2 regions of the Stenotrophomonas maltophilia group sp. P373 genome follow, and region 1 is predicted to be linked to the other one. Evidence: riboswitches for the same ligand, from Rfam matches in the RefSeq annotation. Region 1 holds a riboswitch; the other holds the start of a gene.
What was found. Region 1 has a riboswitch for cobalamin ahead of ACSYHF_RS01105 (epoxyqueuosine reductase QueH). Riboswitches for the same ligand answer to the same signal wherever they lie in the genome.
Positions count from the first base shown of each region.

Region 2: another riboswitch for cobalamin. It lies ahead of btuB (TonB-dependent vitamin B12 receptor); the one in region 1 lies ahead of ACSYHF_RS01105 (epoxyqueuosine reductase QueH).

Region 1 covers NZ_CM129994.1:249,302-257,098, forward strand. The annotation lists gene ACSYHF_RS01085 (NADH:flavin oxidoreductase/NADH oxidase) at 1-573, shown strand, start outside; gene ACSYHF_RS01090 (LysR family transcriptional regulator) at 577-1,488, opposite strand; gene purU (formyltetrahydrofolate deformylase) at 1,603-2,454, shown strand; gene pncA (bifunctional nicotinamidase/pyrazinamidase) at 2,742-3,368, opposite strand; gene ACSYHF_RS01105 (epoxyqueuosine reductase QueH) at 3,424-4,095, opposite strand; cobalamin riboswitch at 4,235-4,448, opposite strand; gene ACSYHF_RS01110 (nicotinate phosphoribosyltransferase) at 4,547-5,956, opposite strand; gene ACSYHF_RS01115 (bifunctional nicotinamide-nucleotide adenylyltransferase/Nudix hydroxylase) at 6,022-7,071, opposite strand; gene ACSYHF_RS01120 (RpoH suppressor) at 7,311-7,797, shown strand, end outside.
Region 2 covers NZ_CM129994.1:534,230-542,026, reverse strand. The annotation lists gene ACSYHF_RS02520 (aminotransferase-like domain-containing protein) at 1-339, shown strand, start outside; gene bioD (dethiobiotin synthase) at 404-1,096, opposite strand; gene ACSYHF_RS02510 (GAF domain-containing protein) at 1,165-1,647, shown strand; gene ACSYHF_RS02505 (TfoX/Sxy family protein) at 1,644-2,006, shown strand; gene ACSYHF_RS02500 (histidine phosphatase family protein) at 2,098-2,676, opposite strand; cobalamin riboswitch at 2,820-3,042, shown strand; gene btuB (TonB-dependent vitamin B12 receptor) at 3,159-5,000, shown strand; gene gph (phosphoglycolate phosphatase) at 5,099-5,755, opposite strand; gene ACSYHF_RS02485 (class I SAM-dependent methyltransferase) at 5,820-6,611, opposite strand; gene ACSYHF_RS02480 (LysR family transcriptional regulator) at 6,608-7,537, opposite strand; gene ACSYHF_RS02475 (NAD(P)-dependent oxidoreductase) at 7,646-7,797, shown strand, end outside.

The DNA of each region.
Region 1 (7,797 bases):
CTGCATGCCGCGCACGGCTACCTGCTGCACCAGTTCCTGTCGCCGCTGAGCAACCACCGCACCGATGGCTATGGCGGCTCGCTACCGAACCGCCTGCGCCTGCTGGTGGAGGTGTTCGACGCCGTGCGTGCGGCGGTATCGGACAAGATCGCCGTGGGCGTGCGCATTTCCGCCAGCGACTGGGTCGAGGGTGGCTGGGACCTGGTGCAGAGCGAAGCGCTGGCCCAGGTGCTGGACGCGCGCGGCTGCAATTTCCTGCATGTCTCCAGCGGTGGCCTGGACGAACGCCAGAAGATCACCGTCGGTCCCGGTTACCAGGTGCCGTTCGCCGCGGCGATCAAGGCCAAGGTACGCATGCCGGTGATCGCGGTGGGCATGATCACCGAACCGGAGCAGGCCGAATCGATCCTGCGCCATCGCCACGCCGATGCGGTAGCGCTGGCACGCGGCATCCTCTACGACCCGCGCTGGCCGTGGCACGCTGCTGCCGCATTGCGCGACAGCGTGGAGCCGGCGCCGCAGTACCTGCGCTGCGAGCCGCGCGAGGCGCGTGGCGTGTTCAAGACGCGCTGAGGCTCACACCCGCCAAGCCGGCGCCATGCCGGCCTGCAGATGCTCGAACAGCGCGCGGATCTTGGCGGTGAAGTCGCGGCGGTCGCTGACGCAGAAATAGACCTCCATCGGCTCCGGGCGCCACGCCGTGTCGGCGCCGAACACCGCCTGCAGGCGGCCGTCGCGCAGGTAGGGCTCGGCCACGAACGCAGCCAATCGTGTGATGCCGGCACCGGCCGCCGCCAGCGACGCCAGCGCATCGATGTCATCGCAGACCATGCTCGGCGGCAGCGCGGCGTCCACGCGCTGGCCGTCCTTCAGCAGGCCCCAGCGCAGCGGCCGGCCATCGGTGGGGAAGCGGTGCAGCAGCCCGCGATGGCTGCCCAGGTCCGAGGGTTCCTGCGGCGTGCCATGGGTCTTCAGGTAGGTTGGTGAGGCGCAGAACACGAATGGCACGCGCGCCAGCTGCCGTGCGACCACACCGTCCTCCAGCTGCGCGCCGATGCGGATGCTGGCATCCACCGCCTCTGGACCATGCTGCACGGCGCGGTCGGTCAGGCGCAGCTCCAGCTGCAGTTGCGGGTAGCGCTGCTGCAGTGACGGCAGCAACGGTGCCAGCACGTGGCGGCCGAAGGCGCTGCTGCTGGCGATGCGCAGGGGACCGGCCGGTTCGATATCACCGGCAGTCACCATCGCCTGCGCGCGCGCCAGGTCGCCCTCGATGTGGCGCACCTGCGCCAGGTACAGCGCGCCGGCCTCGCTGAGGGCCAGCTGGCGCGTACTCCGGTTCAGCAGCCGTACGCTCAGATGCGCTTCCAGTCGGCTGATGTTCTGGCCGACTGCGGTGGCGCTGATGCCAAGGATGCGGGCCGCGGCGGCAATGCTGCCGGTCTCTGCGGTGCGGGTGAAGCTGCGGATCAGTTGCAACAGGTTCATGACCGACCAGCTTGCCACGGTGATGGCCAAGTATCGCTTGGGACTGAACCAAGCGGTTCGGTTGCATCGGTGATCATCCGGCTGCTGGGCAGGAAGCTGCCCTACACTGTGGAGATGCGCCCCGATTCCATCCTCACCCTGTCCTGCCCCGACCGTACCGGTATCGTCTACCGAGTGTCCGGCCTGCTGTTCGACCACGGCTGCAACATCCTCGACGCCCAGCAGTTCGGCGATGAGGAGAGTGGCCGCTTCTTCCTGCGCGTGCATTTCGACCGCGATGCCAGCCTGCTGCTGGAGACCGTGCATGCCGCGATGGCCAAACTTGCCGAAGGCTTCGGCATGGACTGGCAGCTGCATGATGGGCGCCGCCGGGCACGCCTGCTGGTGCTGGTCAGCAAGCAGGGGCACTGCCTCAACGACCTGCTGTTCCGTGCCCACAGCGGCCAGCTGAAGGTCGATATCGCGGCGGTGGCGTCCAACCACGCCGACTTTGCGCCATTGGCCGCGTCTTACCAGGTACCGTTCCACCACCTGCCGGTGACCGCCGATACGCGTGCGGTGCAGGAGCAGCAGATCATCGACCTGGTCGAGCGTGAGCGCATCGACCTGGTGGTGCTGGCGCGCTACATGCAGATCCTGTCACCCACGCTGTGCCGCGCGCTGGCCGGCCGTGCGATCAACATCCATCACAGCTTCCTGCCCAGCTTCAAGGGCGCGCAGCCGTATCATCAGGCGCACGCGCGCGGGGTCAAGATCATCGGTGCCACCGCGCATTACGTCACCGAGGATCTGGACGAAGGCCCGATCATCGAACAGGACGTGGCCCGCGTGGACCACGCGATGGCTCCGCGCGAGCTGGTGCGGCTGGGCAGCGATACCGAATCGCTGGTGCTGGCGCGCGCGGTCCGCCGCCATGTGGAGCACCGCATCCTGCTCAATGGGCATCGCACGGTGGTGTTCCGGTAATCGCCCATCCCGCGTCCGCCGGGCATGGCCCGGCGCTACCACGGGTGCTATCCGGTAGTGCCGGCCGCTGGCCGGCAACTGCAGAGATCCCGAGGTTGCCGGCCAGCGGCCGGCACTACCGAATCCTGATTTCATCCAATGAAAAGCCCCCGGTTCGGCCGTCCCGCGATCTATAGGGGGGCGTAGTTAGGGGGCTGGATGAATCGATTGTGTTGTTGTGGGCAGGAGCGCGCAAGCGGCATAAGCGACGTGCGCGGTAGCGCCGGGCCATGCCCGGCGGTCACGCCTCAGATGATCGCAATCCCCGCCTTGCCCAGCGCTTCGCGCACCATCGCGTCGTTGGCTTCGGTCACCGGCCGGGTCAGCTCCCACAGGAACTTCACCCGGAAGCCGGACTTCACCGCGTCCTGCGCGCTCCACAGCACGCAGTAGTCGCGGGCCAGGCCGCACACATGCACTTCGCGGATGCGGCGCTCATGCAGCCAGCCGGCCAGGCCGGTGGCCGGGCGCTCGCCATCGGGGCCGTGGTTCTCGCGGAAGGCGCTGTACGAATCCACCTGTGGGCGGGTGCCCTTGCGCAGGATCAGGTCGGCCACGGTCCAGTCCACGCCCGGGTGCAGCGCGGCGCCATCGCTGCCCTGCACGCAATGGTCGGGCCACAGGGTCTGTGGCTGCGCGTGCAGCAGGATGGTCTCGAACGGTCGCTTGCCGGGGTGCTGGCTGGCGAACGAGGCGTGGTCGGCCGGGTGCCAGTCCTGGGTCGCCACCACGGTGCGGTAGCGGCGCTGCGCCAACAGATCGGCAATCGGTGCCACCAGCGCATCGCCCTGGTCGCAGGCCAGCGCACCGCCGGGCATGAAGTCCGGCTGCAGGTCGATCACCAGCAGGGCGACATCGGCGGGCAGGGCAGTCATGGCAGATCCACTACATCAGAAGGGGCGACCAGCGTGGCCGCCCCGGCGGCACAGGTCAATCGCCCTGCGGCGCCTCAGCGTCCTGCCCGTAGTACAGCAGTCCGATCCTGATCCGTTCGCGCCCGTTCTCACGGCGATGGCGGTTGGCATCGCGCAGCGAGTACACGCAGCCGCAGTACTCCTGCTGGTAGAACTGCTCGCGCTTGCTGATCTCGATCATGCGGCTGGCACCGCCGCCCTTGCGCCAGTTGTAGTCCCAGTACTGCAGGCCCTCGTAGCGCGAGGCGGCACGGATGCCGCAGTCGTTGATCTGCGCCATGTTCTTCCAGCGCGAAATACCCAGCGACGAACTGATGGTGTCGTAGCCGTGTTCGTGCGCGTACAGCGCGGTGCGCTCGAAACGCATGTCGAAGCACATCGTGCAGCGGATGCCGCGCTCGGGCTCGTTTTCCATGCCACGCGCACGGCTGAACCAGTTGTCGGTGTCGTAGTCGCAGTCGATGAACGGAATGCCGTGCTGCTCGGCGAAGCGGATGTTCTCCTGCTTGCGCAGCTCGTACTCCTTCACCGGGTGGATGTTGGGGTTGTAGAAGAAGATCGCGTAGTCGATCCCGGAAGCGGTGATCGCCTCCATCACTTCGCCCGAGCACGGCGCGCAGCACGAATGCAGCAGCAGGCGCTTGCCATCGGCGGGCAGGGTCAGGGTGGGGCGTTGGAACTCGGTCATCGTGGCGTGCGTCAGGGCGTGGGAGCGGTCTGGCCGGTTACCGTGAACAGGACGCGCGCGGCCACGCCGCCTGCACATGCAGGATGGTGATGGCCCCGGCACCCTCCCCGCGGAGAGTCCAGGTCGAATCAGGGGACCGTCGTGTCCCCCGGCCGGGGCCGGTATTCGGGCTGATGGACACGGGCCGCAGCCCACCTACTCCCTGCCGCTTCCCAGGCGCGAGCCCAGTGCTGTTGGCAGGATTCGTTTCCATTCACCGCTGCGGGGCAGCTCCGGAATGGGCGCACGAAGCGCCTTCACCGGATTCCCGTTTAACTCCCTGCCGCCATCCAGCCACGGCAGGGATACCTTCGGCGTGCCCACGGTGGACGCGTTGCCGGCGTGGGTCAAGGGGCACCGGGGTCGGAGCCCTTTGCGCTGCAACGGGATCCGACCCCGGTCGGGATGCGCCTCAACGCCCCGCTGCGGCCCGGGCCCGGATGTCGTCCAGCCGCTGGTCGTGCAGCAGGCGCCCGTTCTCCCACACGGTCACCATCGCATCCTCGAAGCCGGTCGGCAGCGCCTCGTCACCGTTGGGAGGCAACGCCACCGTGTGCAGGCTGCCGTCATCCAGGCGCCGCAGCAGGCGCATGCGGCCACGCTTGCTGGTCTTGCCGGCATCGGTGACCGGGTCCTTGTAGACGTCGATCCACTCACCCTCGACCCGTGCTGCCGAGCACTTCAGCGCGAACTTCTGGGTGTCGCGGTCCAGCCGCTGCAAAAGCGCGCCGCCCATGCCGAAGGCCACGTTGTCGGCGGCGTAGCCGTCTTCGGTGATGCGCTGCAGGATGGCGCGGATCGTATCCGGGTTGATGCCATCGCCCTGGATCACCCGCACGTGGTTGAGTACGCGGTAGCCCTTGCCGTTGAGGGTGTGGCCGAATGCTTCATCCAGCCGGCGCAGGCTTTCGGCCACCACGTCCACCGGGTCACCCGAGTCGGGGCGGATGACCAGGGTGGCGCCCGAAGCGATCACTTCATCACGCAGCGTCGTGCCCCAGTGTTCACTGATCGCGCGGTAGATGTCATAGCTGTCCGACACCACTGCCACGATCGCGCCCGGCTTGCCGAACTGGCGCAGCATGTTGCGGTAGGCGTCCACCTCGCGCTCGCGGCCCCAGCTGGTGATGGTGCTGTGCTCGGCGGCGGGAATCGAATAACCGGCCATCGGTGCGTGATAGTGCGCGCGGGCCAGGCACAGGGCCGAGACGGTGTCGGTGCCGAGGAAGTTGACCAGGTGTGCGGCACCACCGAGCGCGGCCGATTCCAGGCTCGATACACCGCGGGCGCCGAAGTCGTGCAGCTTGAATGGCAGCTGCCCCTGCGGATCGTCGCTGGTCTGCTGCAGGAACGCAGCAATGGTCTGTCGTGCATGCCAGCTGATGGTGGCCACGGTGACCGGGTACCACACGCGCAGCAGCAGCGTTTCCAGGTACGACGGCACCCAGAATGCAGCCGGGTCGGTCGACTCGATCGTCATCAGTGCCTGGTGGGTGGGTACCACGCTGCCCTCGGGCACGGCACGGATGCGCACTGGCAGGTTGCCCCCGAGCCGGTCGACGATATCGCGCCAGCCGGCTTCGTTGAACGGCTCGCCATGGGCGGCGAATACCGCAGCAGCGTCGTCGATGTCAGCGTGGGTGACCGGCCGTGCCAGCGCGTCCTTGAGGATCGCCTGCAGGCCGAAGAACACCGTGCGATCGTGCAGGCCGCCACGTGATTCGACGTAGAAGAACGTGGCATCGGTACCCGGCGGGTATTGCAGCCAATGGCTGGCCTTGTAGCTGTCGGTGTTGAGGAGAAGATTATCGAGGTAGTGCATGACGGAAGCTCCTTCGCGTCGAGTGACACCAGCGGTCTATCCGCCAGTGGGGAGAGCCGGGCAGGTCAGCCGCGGCCGAGGAAATACTCCAGGATGTGCAGGTGGTCCTCGAACAGCTGCGGGCCCATGTCCAACGCCTCACTCACCGGTATCCAGCGCGCCTTGTCGGCGTCGTCGCCACCGCGCACCGGCGGCAGGTCACCGGCCGGGAATTCGAAGTGGAACCCGTGGGTGATGGTGCGGCCGCGCTGGCTGCGGTCGGGGTGGTCGAATACCTGCTGGCCCTTCAGCGAACCCTTCAGCACCGGCAGCGGAATCTTCAGACGGGTTTCCTCGCGCAGTTCGCGCAGGCAACTGTCCAGCAGGCTCTGCTCCTGGCCAACGAAACCGCCGGGCAGCGCCCACAGGCCCTTGCCGGGCTCCGAACGGCGCCGTACCAGCAGCACGTGGCCCGAATGCACTACCACCGCATCGGTGGTGACGAAGGTGGGCGCGTAGGGCGCATCCTTCCAGGCGGCCTTGTACTGTTCGATGAAGCGGTACTCGGCCACCAGCTGGGCATACGCAGGCGCGCTTTTGCGGAACGCTTCGAGCATGTCGTACACCGGCGCCGGCACATTGCCACGCAGCATCAGCAGCGCGCCGTGGAAGTCGACGTCGCCGGCTTCGAACAGGTAGCGCCGCAGCTCGGTGGCCGACAGGGTGGCGGTGTGCTGCACGTCCACCAGCGGCCATTGCGGGAACTCCCTCAGGTAGTAGCTGGAGGCATCCTTGTCCATGCCGATCAGGCCGACCTTGGCATCGGCGGCGGCGCCGTCGTTGCGCAGGGCTTCGGCCACCTGGCGCTGCACGTTGGCGATCCACTGCGCTTCGTTGTACAGGTGGTCGCGCAGCGGACGGATCAGCAGGCGGTCGGTGTGGCCATCGAGGGCGGCCTGGATCATCACGGCGCGTTCGGCCACGGTCCAGGGATTGCGGAGGCTGCGGGGGGTATCGGCAGAGCCGACCAGGAAGATCAGCTTGCGGGCCCGGCTCAGGGCCAGGCGGGCAACGGCGGCGTGGCCGTTGTGGAAGGGCTCGAATCGCCCGATGAAGACGAGATAGTCGAATTCCATGAGAATCCCTCATGTCGTTGTGGCAGCCGCGGGTCTGTCCCTTGGCTTGCTGCAGATGCTACGCCGATGGTGGGGCCGGTCAAGCCTGCAGGCCTGCCATCTGCTGAACGCCGCAGATTCCTGCCCGGACTGCGGTGGTGTTCTCAGGCCCTGAGAAGCCGCTGCGCCATACTGGCATCCACGCGGCGGACGGTAGGCTCGGGGGCAAGACGGTGGCGGACAAGTACTGCGATCTGGTCATGAAAGGCGGCATCACCAGCGGCATCGTGTACCCCAATGCGGTGCTGGCGCTGGCACGCGAGTATCGGTTCAAGAGCATCGGCGGCACCTCCGCTGGCGCCATCGCTGCGGCGGTAGCGGCTGCGGCGGCATGCGGTGATCGCCGCATGCAGGCTGGCGAGCACCTGCCCGGTGATGCCGGTTATGGCGGGCTGTCGGCGGTGTCGGCGCAGTTGTCGCGGCGCGGGTTCATCTACAGCCTGTTCCAACCGGCGCGGGGCGCGCGCGCGGCCTATCGGCTGCTGGTGGTGCTGACCGGCAATGCCGGCCTGCCGCACAAGCTGCTGTGCCTGGCGGTGGCGGTATTCGAGATCGCGCCGCTGGAAGTGCTGGTGTCGCTGGCGCTGCTGCTCGGCCTGGGCTGGTGGGGCGGTGGCTGGAGCGGCGTGGCCGCAACGCTGCTGCCGTCGCTGCTGTGCGCCTACGGTGCAGGCGTGGCCGGAGCCG
Region 2 (7,797 bases), 280 kb from region 1:
TACGAGCACCATCTGCATCGCATGCGCCGCCTGTACCGCGAACAGGTGGGACGGCTGCGCCAGCTGGTAGCCGAGCATTTCCCGGCAGGCACCCGCGCCACCGAACCACAGGGCGGATTCCTGCTGTGGCTGGAACTGCCGGGCGTGGACACGCGCGAGCTGTTCGAGCGAGCGTTGCAGGAGGACATCGTGTTCATGCCCGGCCAGGTCTATTCGCGTGGTGCGCGCTATCGCCACTGCCTGCGGCTGTCGTGCTGCCAGAGCCTGGATGCGCGCTTCATCGGTGCGATGGAACGGCTGGGTGCGATCGCGCGGGAGCTGGCAGCTGCAGCACGGTAGTGCCGGCCGCTGGCCGGCAACTGCACGGACGTAATTCATCGAGGTTGCCGGCCAGCGGCCGGCACTACCCCAGGTCGTCGAGCAGGTGCGCCGCCAGCACTTCACCACTGGCATTCGGCAGATGCGGCAGCCGTCCCCAGCACGGCATCGGCAGGCGCTGCTGCAGCGTGGCGATGTTCTCGTCCTGGCGCTGCATCGCCGGGTCGATGTGGTTGCCGATCCAGCCCAGGCAGTCCACGCCGCTGGCCTGCAGTGATTGCGCAGTCAACCGCGCGTGATTGACGCAGCCCAGCCGCATGCCCACCACCAGCAGCACCGGCAGCTGCAGCGCACGCACCAGGTCGAGCTGGTCCAGCGTGGCCGAGACCGGCGCCAGCCAACCGCCCACGCCCTCCACCACGACGATATCGGCCTTCGCGCGCAGGCGTTCGAACGCGGCCACGATCGGCGCCAGCTCCACCTGCACGCCGTCCTCGGCAGCGGCCAGCTCCGGTGCCAGTGGCTGCCGCAGCGCATAGGGATTCAGGTCGGCATAGTCAGGCACCGGCCAGCTGGCCGCCTGCAGCGCCAGCGCGTCCTCGTTGCGCAGGCCCTGCCCCAGGTCCTCGCTGCCGCTGGCCACCGGCTTCATGCCCACCGCGCGCAGGCCACGCTGGCGCAGTGCATGCAGCAGCGCGGTGCTGGCCGCGGTCTTGCCGATTTCGGTGTCGGTGCCGGTAACGAACAGGGCGGGCGGCAGCGTAGCGGGCAACGGCATCGATGGGCTCCAACAGGGCAACAGTGTGTGCATTATCGCCGGCCCGGTGCACTTGCTAGACTGCAGGCATGTTCGCCAATGCCTCGCTCACCGGCAGCAAGCCGGAACAATACGCCCAGCTGCTGGAACAGGCCCGTGGCCTGGTCTACGCCGAGTCCGACCGCATCGCCAACGCGGCCAACCTCTCCGCACTGGTCTATCACGCCCTGCCCGACCTGAACTGGGTGGGCTTCTACCTGTATGACGGCAAGGAACTGGTGGTCGGCCCGTTCCAGGGCCTGCCGGCCTGCGTGCGCATCCCGCTGGACAAGGGTGTGTGCGGTGCCGCCGCCAGCCAGCGCGTAACCCAGCGCGTGGACGACGTCGATGCCTTCCCCGGCCACATCGCCTGCGATTCGGCCTCGCGTTCGGAGCTGGTGGTGCCGCTGCTGCGCGGCGATGAACTGATCGGCGTGTTCGATATCGACAGCCCGAAGGTCGGCCGCTTCGACGCCGACGATCAGGCCGGCCTGGAAGCCATCGCCCGCGTGTTCGTCGAGGCACTGGGATGAGCGCACCGAAGCTGCGCAACATCGGCCCGAAGAGTGCAGCGTGGCTGCGCCAGGTCGGGCTGCGCAGCCGCGAGGACCTGGTTGCGATCGGCGCAGTTGGCGCCTTCGTCAAGGTCAAGCGGGCCGGCTTCAAGCCCAGCCTGAACCTGCTGTACTCGCTGGAAGGCGCATTGCTGGACTGCCACTGGCAGGAGCTGAGCGAGCCGCAGCGTGAAGCGCTGGTGCAGGACTACGAAGCGCGCATCGCCGCGCATCCGCTGAAGGCGGCCGGCCCGGCGTCGGGCCCGGTGCATGAGCAGCGCTTCGATGCCGACGATGAGGCCGAGGACAACGTGGCCGAGCGCGCGGACGAGGATTGACTGCACCGGTAGTGCCGGCCGCTGGCCGGCAACTGCGTGATCCTTGCAACGTTCCTGAGGCTGCCGGCCAGCGGCCGGCACTACCGATGGACTACGGCTGCTGCAGTTCCAGCAGCTCGCCCACCAGCCCGACCTCGCCCCGCTCCAGCCACACCCGCAGGCGCGTGCCGTGGTCGATGCGCAGGGCCCAGCACAGCGACATCGGCAGGCCGCAGACCTGCGACAACACCATGCGCAGCGGGCCACCATGGCTGACCACCAGCGTCGGCACCGGATCATCATCATCGAGCAGGCGATCCAGCGCGCGCGCGATACGCCGCTCGAAATGCCCCCAGCTCTCGCCGTTCGGCGGCGGGAACGCATGCGGATCGGCGTGGAAGGCGGCCAGCGCATCTTCCGGCAGGTCGAACAGCGACTGCCCGTCCCAATCGCCGAAATCCAGTTCTTCCCATTCCTCGTCCGCTTCGACGTCCAGCCCGCGTGGGGTGGCCAGCGCCATCGCCGTGTGCAGGGCGCGCAACCGCGGTGAACTGATCACCCGCTCCCAGCGTTGCTCGGCATAGGCCTCGACCAGCTCCTGCGGCAGGCCGGCCAGCTGCGGTGGATCGCTGCGGCCATCAAGGAACTCATCGCGACCGTTGCCGGCATGGCGGACGAGGTCGAGGATCATGCGTGCGTCCCGGACGGGCGACGCAGGTACAACGGAGAACGGGCAGACATCGGTAACGGCACCACGGGATCGAGCAACCATTCTAAAGGCACAGCAAAGGCAGCCGCGCAGGCGCGACGCAACGGGACGGCCTGCGATGCCGTAGACTGCGCGCACTTCCAGGTGACCTGCGGCCGTGGCCGGCAGGTTGAAACGGGAAGCCGGTGACGCGTGATTCCACGCCAGGCCGGCGCTGCCCCCGCAACGGTAAGCACGTCAGTTCCAGGCAACACCGCCACTGTGCCGCAGGCATGGGAAGGCGCCTGGACGGTGGCCTCGCGCCACCCGGCGGCAAGCCCGGAGACCGGCCCGGAAGCCTCAGGTCGCGATGCGGTGGGCATGGCGCTGGATGACCGTGGCGTGCGCTGCGGCATCGGCGCGTGCCTGCCTTCGCGGCTCCTCCCCTTCGCCACGCGGGCGTGCGTGGCACCTGGAGTCCCCCCATGAAGCTGCAGTCCCGAATGCTGTCCCTGGCCGTACTGGCCGCCCTGCCCGCGCTGGCACAGGCCGCCGATGACACCACCGCGCTCGACCAGATCCTGGTCACCGCCACGCGCACCCCGATCGCCCTGCAGGACAGCATCGCGCCGGCTCAGGTGATCGACCGCGCGCAGATCGAATCCAGCCAGGCCACCTCGCTGCAGGAACTGCTGCGCGGCCGCGCCGGCATCAACCTGACCAATGCCGGCGGGCTCGGCAAGCAGAGCTCGCTGTTCCTGCGCGGCACCAACTCGGGCCACACCGTGGTGCTGGTCGACGGCGTGCGCATCAACAGTGCCGACCTCGGCCTGGCGATGTACCAGGACCTGCCGCTGGCGCAGATCGAGCGCGTGGAAATCGTGCGTGGCCCGCAGTCGAGCCTGTACGGCGCCGATGCCATTGGCGGCGTGATCCAGATCTTCACCCGCCGCAACCAGGGTGATTTCGCCCCGCACTTCCAGCTCGGTGGCGGCAGCAACGGCCTGCGCGAAGCCAGCGGCGGGATCGGCGGCGGGACCGAACGCGGCTGGTTCGGCGCCGACATCGCCTACCAGCATTCCGATGGCATCGATACCTGCCGCGGCTCGGCAACGCTGTTCACCGGCTGCTTTGCCGACGAACATGACCGCGATGGCTACCGCAACCTGTCCAAGAGCCTGCGCGGTGGCTACACCTTCAACGACCAATGGAACGTAGAAGGCAGTGCATTGCGTGCCGACGGAAAGAACCATTACGACGGCTACTACAACTATTCGGAAACCCGCCAGCAGGTGCTGGCCGGCAAGGTGCGCTACACCCCGTCCGAACGCCTGGCGTTCACCGCCAATGTCGGGCGCAGTGACAACGAGTCGGACAACTTTGGTGACTTCGGTGCCCGTGGCAGCGCTCAGACCCACCGCGACAGTGCCTCGCTGCAGGGTGACTTCGCCTTGGCCGAAGGCCAGCTGCTGAGCACCGGCGTGGACTGGAGCGAAGACAACCTGGATGGCAGCAGTGCCGGATATCGGGTCGACAGCCGCCGCAACACCGGCGTGTTCGTGCAGTACCAGGGACGCTTCGGCCGCCACCAGCTGCAGGCCAGCGCGCGCAACGACGACAACCAGCAGTTCGGCAACCACGCCACCGGCAGCCTCGGCTGGGCGATGGAGCTCGGCCACGGCCTGCGTGTCAATGCCAGTTACGGCACTGCGTTCAAGGCGCCGACCTTCAGCGACCTGTACGACCCGTGGAGCGGTGTGCCGACGTTGAACCCGGAGAAGTCCAAGAGCACCAACCTGGGCGTTTCGCAGCAGGGACAGGGCTGGCACTGGGGCCTGGACGTCTATGAAACCCGCATCGATGATCTGATCACCTACGATGCGGCGACCTTCAGGATGCAGCAGGTGGAGAAGGCGCGCATCCGCGGTGCCGAACTGACCGGTGGCGTGCTGCTGGCCGGCTTCGACATCAACGCCCAGCTGAGCTACACCGACCCACGCAACCGCACCGGCGGCAGCACCCAGTTCGACAACTGGCTGCCGCGTCGTGCACAGCAGACCGCGCGCCTGGACCTCGATCGACGTTTCGGGGCCTTCCGCGCAGGCCTGACGGTTCAGGGAGCGGGCAAGCGCTATGACGATGCCGCCAACGCGGTGAAGGTGGCGGGTTACGGCACGCTGGATCTGCGCGCCGAGTACGCGCTGACGCCGTCGTGGTCGCTGCTGGCGCGTGCCGCCAACGTGTTCGACCGACGATACGAGACCGTGGCGTGGTTCAACCAGCCCGGTCGTGAGTACCAGGTGAGCGTGCGTTACCAGCCGAAATGATCGCGACGGTCATGGTAGTGCCGGCCGCTGGCCGGCAACATCATGACCTTCGGCAACGCATTCCGGGTTGCCGGCCGGCGGCCGGCACTACCCCTGCGTCAGCCCTGCAACCCCGGCAGTTCACGCAGGTCATCGATCACCGCCACCGCATGCGCGGTGGCCAGGTCCAGACCGCGCGGGTAGCCGTAGCGGACCAGCGCGATCGGCATGCCCGCATCTTCGGCGGCGCGGTAGTCGGTCAGCGAATCACCCACCATCAGGCAGGCATCGACCGGCAGCCCGAAGTGCGCAGCGATATGCCGCAGCGGCTCACCGCTGGGCTTGCGCTGCGGCAGTGAATCGCCGCCCAGTACCAGCGCGAACGCATCACCGATGCCCAGGTGCTGCAGCAGCGGCGGCACCAGTGCTTCGGGCTTGTTGGTGCAGATCGCCAGTGGCACGGCGCGCGCGCGCAGCTGCGCCAGTGCGTCGGCCACGCCATCGAACAGGCGCGGGCTGCGCAGCAGGCATTCACGGTAGTGCACCATGAACACCGGCATGACCTCGGCCAGGTCGACCTCACGACCGGCGGCGTGCACGGCCTGTTCGACCAGGCGGCGCACACCGTCGCCGATCCAGCCGAGCACGGTGGCTTCCGGCACCCGTGCCATGCCGATGGCTTCCAGCGTGCGGTTCAGCGCTTCGGCGATGTCAGATGCGCTGTCGACCAGCGTGCCATCGAGATCGAATACGACCAGCGGATAGGGATACGACAAGGGACGACGCCTGTACAACGTGGGGCCGTCCATTGTACGCCGCGCTTTTCCCCCGGGATCCGCCTCAGCCGATCCTGCGTGCGCGGGTGGCCAGAAAGGTGGGCAGGTAACGGTCGATCAGGAAGCGTGGCTTCGGCTGCCAGTCTTCCATGAACCGATCAATCACGAAGCCTGCATCCAGCTGCCCGCCGATCAGTTCGGTCAGGCTGTGGCCAAAGGTCAGCGCATCACCGCGCGCGAGTTTCGCCTCACGCTCTGCGGCGGGCAGGTCTTCCAGGTCCGAATAGGGAATGGCGTACTGCGGCCGGATCAAACCCTGTGCATCCAGCTGCGGATCACGTGCACCGACGAACAGCACCGGGTTGTAGAAGCTGGCCATCAACATGCCATCGCGCGCCAGCACGCGGCGGCATTCGGTCCACACCGGGCGCACGTCGGGTACGTACAGGTTGGAGATCGGATGGAACACCACGTCGAAGCTGTCATTGGCGAATACGTGCAGGTCGCGCATGTCGCCCTGCACCGTGCGCAGCTGCAGGCCGTCGCGCGCAGCGACCCTGCGGTCCTGTTCCAGCTGCCCGTCGGACAGGTCGAACACGGTGACGTCGGCGCCCGCAGCGGCCAGCACGGGTGCCTGCTGGCCGCCGCCCGAAGCCAGGCACAGGATGCGACGGCCGCGCACGTCGCCCAGCCAGTCCAGTGGCAGCGCGCGTGGGGTCAGGTGCACCTGCCAGCGGCCTTCGCGCGCGGCGGCAATGGTTGAACTCTCCACCGGGCGCGACCATTCGCGCACTTCGCTGGCCTGGCGGTCCCAGGCAGCACGGTTGTGGTCGATCAAGGCCTGTCCATGGTTCATGTGTTCTCCTTGCCCGGTGGGCGCCAATCCAGATCCTGGAAGGCCGGGCTGGCGAAACACTCGGCCAGGTAATCCAGGAATCGCCGCATGATAGCGGGCTGCTGGCGCCGTGACGCGTACACGGCATGAATGCCGAGCTCGTCCAGACTGAATCCGGGCAGCAGTTCGATCAGCTCGCCGCTGCGCAGCAGTGGCGCCACCTGGTAGGTCGGCAGCATGGCGATCCCGGCACCGGCGCGTACCGCCTCCAGCAGCAGCGAGGCCTCGTTGGCGCTGATGTTGCCGCCCACCGCCACCGACAGCGAACGGCCATCGCGGTGCAGCTGCCACAGGCTCTTGCCGACGTAGTGGTGGGTCAGGCAGTTGTGCGCGGCCAGGTGCTCCGGCGCGGTCGGCGTGCCACGCGCCTGCAGGTACGACGGCGTCGCGCACAGTACCGAGCGGCAGGTGGCCAGCCGCCGCGCGATCAGGCTGGGGTCGATCTGGCGCGCGATGCGCACGGCCAGGTCCACGCGCTCCTCGACCAGGTTCACCGTACGGTCGACCAGCAGCAGCTCGATGCGCGCCGCTGGATGGCGCGCGACGAAACCGGCCACCGCCCGTGCCAGGTGGCTCTGCCCGAACGACACGCTGGCGGTCACCCGCAGCGTGCCGTGCGGCTCGGGATCATCACTGGCCAGCTCGCCCTGCAGTTCTTCGCCGATCGCCAGCATCTGCCGGAAGCGCGCCAGCGCCGCCTCACCCGGGCCGGTCAGGCTGACCCGGCGTGTGGTCCGGTGCAGCAGGCGTGCGCCCAGCCAGCCCTCGACCTCGGCCAGGTAGCGGCTGACCATCGCCCGCGACATGTCCAGCACTTCCGCGGCGGCGGTGAGGCTGCCGCGCTCGGCCACCTCGACAAACACGGTCATGGCGGTCAATCGGTCCATATGCTCGATCCACGCAACAAACAAGCGCGTTATACGCTGTTTTTCGAGCGACTGCAGCAGCCTAGAGTGGCCCCATTCCCAGCCCACATCGCCCCACGGAGTCCTGCCATGAAGATTGCCCTCGTTGGTTCCACCGGCAACATCGGCCGCCAGATCGCCCGCCACGCGCTGGCCCACGGCCACGAACTCACCGTCATCGTGCGCAGCGCGCAGGACCTCCCGGCCGAACTGGCCGGCGCCCATCCGGTGATCGCCTCGCT